DNA from 2 places in the Chryseobacterium metallicongregator genome. Region 1 is predicted to be linked to the other one. Evidence: riboswitches for the same ligand, from Rfam matches in the RefSeq annotation. Region 1 holds a riboswitch; the other holds the start of a gene.

Region 1 (2,192 bases):
CGCAGGCGTCCATTCTCTGGCATCTCCCGGTCTTTTGTTTTTTCTTACTTCTTCAAAAGTAAAAGTTCCTAAAAGGCTTCCCAGAATTTTGAATCTGTTCCACTGATAGGTTGTAGCCAATGCTACCAATGTAGTATAACGTGTAGGATATGAGAAGTTATCCAGATTGGCATCCAGATTATTGTACTGAAAGTCACCACTCAGGCTGACATCCCAATTGGGAGTGATTGAGTAAATATTGGAAGAAGAAAGATAAAGTTCCCTTTGGATGTAGGTATTATCGGTATAAATAATAGACTGTGAACGAACCGTATCCATAAAATGGGTATAATCGTAAGCAAATTTTGCTTTCAGCTGAGTTTCCAATTTTGGGAACAGTTTTTTTCTCAGATTGGCCTGTACAAAATAATTCTCATCGGAAAGCCTCGCTCCTCTTCCTCCGAAACGGCCGTTCACAATAGGTGCCGGCATTCCGCGGTTTGAAATATAACCGTAACCACGGATATTCCAGCTTCCGTTATTTAAAGTTCCGTTGAGAGAAGTTTCAAAACGTTTTGCCCGAATATCTGAATCATGTCTCTTTGCAATGGTATCATACGCCTGTTGCCCATCGGGATATTTCTTGGCATAACGAAATCTGTAAATTCCGTCACTCTGCATAAATTCTCCGCTGAAGCTGGCAGAAACCCTGTCTGAAATCTTCTGTTCCAATCGGAATGAAGGATTAAAGAGATCAATGGAAGCACTTTTTGCTCTTATCACGAGATTGGTTTTTCTATTTCCTTTAAATACAGGTGTTTTAGGCTGTAAATAAATAGACCCCGAAGAACCAAAGTCTTTCGCAGGTTGAAAAATTTCACTTTTCTGTCCGTTATACAATGATATTTCTTCCAGATCATCCAAGGAATATCGTCCCAGATCCACTAGTCCGTTTTGGGCATTTCCTAATTGAATTCCATCATAGAAAACGCCTACATGCTGACTTCCCAGGCTTCGGATATTAATAGTTTTCAAACCACCCAATCCTCCGTAATCTTTAATCTGAACTCCTGAAAAATACCGCAGTGCATCTGCAACAGAATGGCTGTTCAGTCTTTCCAGCTGCTCGCCTTGTAAAATTTGTGCCGGAAGGATTTCTTTAAAATTCTTTTTGTAAAGATTGATTCCTTTAATGGTCTCTTCCTGAAGACTGTCCTTTTTCTTGGTTTGAGAAGATAAAAATTGAGATGTGATCACCAATATTGTGAAAACAGCTTTATGAATTGCAGAAGTAGTTTGTTTTGCCGCCATTAGCTCATTTAGGATAATGAAGACGCTAATGGATATAAGAATACAACGACAAAGCACAGCTGTTACTGCACAGAATCATTGATGTCCTAAGCTTTATTCCACGAAAGCGTCAAACGATTATTTTCTGGCAGGTCTTCTGACTTACTCCATTTTTGAAATCCTTCCCATTAAAAAACAGTGGATATATTCTTCAAAAACTTTGGTACGGAGCTTACAGCAGCGGGTCTGTTCCGGATTTTCACCGGATTCCCTTTTAAGAGCTTTTTAGGGCTCACCAAATTTCGGCAAAGATAAATAATTATTCCTAATCCCCAATTAAAATCATGATTCATAAACAATTAAAGCTCCCGAAGGAGCTTTAACGTCATTTTATTGAGGGTGTCACTTTAAATTCCAATATTCAGGAAAATACTGAATCTTGATTTGGCTTCAATATCTCCTCCTGCCAGATGAGTATACATGGGAAGCATTATTTCACTTCCTAAACTTAGCCTTTTGTAAGAAGCTTCAAAACCCAATTTCCCATACAAAGCACTTCCTGCAGTATTAGGCAAGGCTTCATTAAACTGTTTATTCTGAGCATAAACCTCTCCCTGAACTCCCGTTTTTACAGAAAAAATAGATTTTTCATTCCCCGCAACCTGATAAAAACCTGTTGCAGCATAATTCCATTGGTTACCAAAACGATAATTTTTCTTATTCTCAGTTTTAATCGTGTAATCCGTATTGACCAATACCGCTACTTTATTTTTCTGAAATTTATAATTCAAAGCTGCCTGATAATCCCAGCTTCCCGTTCCCAGCTGAAAACTTGGATTGACTCCAGATGCTCCTTTTTCATCAAACTTTCCCAGTGGAATTTTCATACCCAAACCTCCACTCAGATGATGGAAATTATCTTT
Region 2 (2,192 bases), on a different contig from region 1:
AAATGAAAGAAGAACAGCAAATTTATTAACTATCTTTAATTTTCCGGTTATCTTTTATATTAATTTAACAACATAAACAATCCGCTTTTCTTCTAAAACACCCGCCACAACTCAATCATTTCCAATAGATTACAGTAAAAAAACTATTGATTACATAAAATATCTTTTTCGTTATTATAAAATACTTATATTTACCACCAAGGAGTTCTTAAAACCTTCTTTATCAACCGAAACTGGTTACACTTAGCTGTGTATTAAAAGGGAATCGTGTGTAAATCACGAACTGTCGCGCAACTGTAAGTAACATACAAAAAGTTTTTATCAATTGATATCCACTGTATATTTTTTATATGGGAAGGATGATAAAAACAGTTACAAGTCAGGAGACCTGCCTATTTCGTATTGACGATGCTTTCGCGATTTGAAGCTTACAGTCAGGTATGATGCGATATGGATATAGTACGATAACTTTTTTATCAAACTGTGTTATTTTTTTTGAAATGAATATGAGCGTACGTTTCGTGCTTCTCATGATTCTGTAGCTCATTCGTATCCCCTTTCCGTAATTTTTCTTTCTTAATAAAGCACCGCGAAGTTTACAGAGAACTTTTTATAGGATTTAATCAATGTAAAAAGGGATAAGGTGTACCAAAGCAATTTTAATTATTCGTGGAGTTCCAACAGGTTTATTTTACAAACCTGTACAATCAGAGTTTCTCAAAATTCCCAACATCAGCACAATGGGAAGATGTCTCAACTCCTTTCCTACTTTTTACTTTTTACTCAAAAGCGATGTCTTTACAGCTCTTCCGCTTCTTTAATAACAAACAAATTTCAACTCAACAATAAATATTATAATGATCAAAAATGAAAATTGGAAGTCGCCCGGCTTAAAATTCCGGGAGGCTATGGAAAAAGAAAATCCCCTTCAGATTGTTGGAGCTATCAATGCAAACCATGCATTATTGGCACAGCAGGCTGGTTTTAATGCCATTTATCTTTCAGGAGGAGGTGTTGCTGCAGGGTCTTTAGGAATTCCTGATTTAGGAATTACGACTCTGGATGATGTACTCATAGATGTTCAGCGTATTACTAATATTTGTGATTTACCACTTTTGGTAGATATTGATACAGGATTTGGGCCTTCTGCTTTTAATGTTGCCCGAACTATAAAATCATTAATCAAAGCCGGAGCAGCAGCCATTCACATTGAGGATCAGGTAGGTGCAAAACGTTGCGGACACCGCCCCGGAAAAGAAATCGTAAGCAAAGAGGAAATGGTAGATAGACTTAAAGCAGCTGCAGATGCCCGTACCGATGAAAATTTTGTGATTGGAGCCAGAACAGACGCCTTTGCAAATGAAGGTCTTGAAAAAACGCTAGAAAGAGCCATCGCCTACAAAGAAGCCGGTGCAGATTTCATTTTTGCTGAAGCAGTTCCTGACTTAAGCTTTTATCAAAAATTTGTTGATGCTTCCGGAATACCGGTACTTGCCAATATCACTGAGTTTGGAATGATTAAAATGTACACTGTAGAAGAACTGAAAAGTGCAGGTGTAGGGCTCATCCTCTACCCTCTTTCCGCTTTCAGAGCTGCCAATAAAGCCGCGCAGAATGTATATCATCACATCCGCAAAGATGGAACACAAGCGCATGTACTGGACACAATGCAGACCAGAGAAGAACTCTATCAAAGCATTGGCTACCATGATTATGAACAAAAATTAGATAACCTTTTTAAACAAAATACTCATGTCAACGAATAGCGAACCAACATTTAAGCCTAAAAAAAGCGTAGCACTTTCCGGAGTGACAGCAGGTAATACCGCTCTTTGCAGTGTAGGAAAAAGCGGAAATGATCTCCATTACAGAGGCTATGACATCCTGGATCTTGCAGAAAGAGCGCAATTTGAGGAAGTAGCCTATCTTCTGATTTATGGCCAGCTGCCTACTGAAGCTCAACTCAAAAATTATAAAGCAAAATTAAAATCACTGAGAGGACTTCCCCACTCTGTAAGAAATATCTTAAAAAGTATTCCGGCGGCCGCACATCCCATGGACGTTATGCGTTCGATGGTTTCAGCAATTGGAAGTATTCAGCCGGAAAAAGATGATCACAATGTAGCCGGAGCAAGAGATATTGCAGATAAATTATTAGCATCATTCAGTTCCGGGCTTTTATACTGGTATCA

The links. A riboswitch is a leader RNA that binds a small molecule or an ion and turns the genes downstream of it on or off. The one in region 1 is predicted to bind cobalamin.
Region 2: it holds a riboswitch for cobalamin, as region 1 does, so the genes downstream of both, prpB (methylisocitrate lyase) here and REB14_RS14640 (TonB-dependent receptor plug domain-containing protein) in region 1, are expected to answer to the same signal.

Annotation. Positions count from the first base shown of each region.
Region 1 is NZ_JAVIXS010000014.1:260,770-262,961, reverse strand. Features, by position in the region: gene REB14_RS14640 (TonB-dependent receptor plug domain-containing protein) at 1-1,290, opposite strand, end outside; cobalamin riboswitch at 1,400-1,584, opposite strand; gene REB14_RS14635 (transporter) at 1,677-2,192, opposite strand, start outside.
Region 2 is NZ_JAVIXS010000007.1:60,092-62,283, reverse strand. Features, by position in the region: cobalamin riboswitch at 218-410, shown strand; gene prpB (methylisocitrate lyase) at 858-1,766, shown strand; gene prpC (bifunctional 2-methylcitrate synthase/citrate synthase) at 1,753-2,192, shown strand, end outside.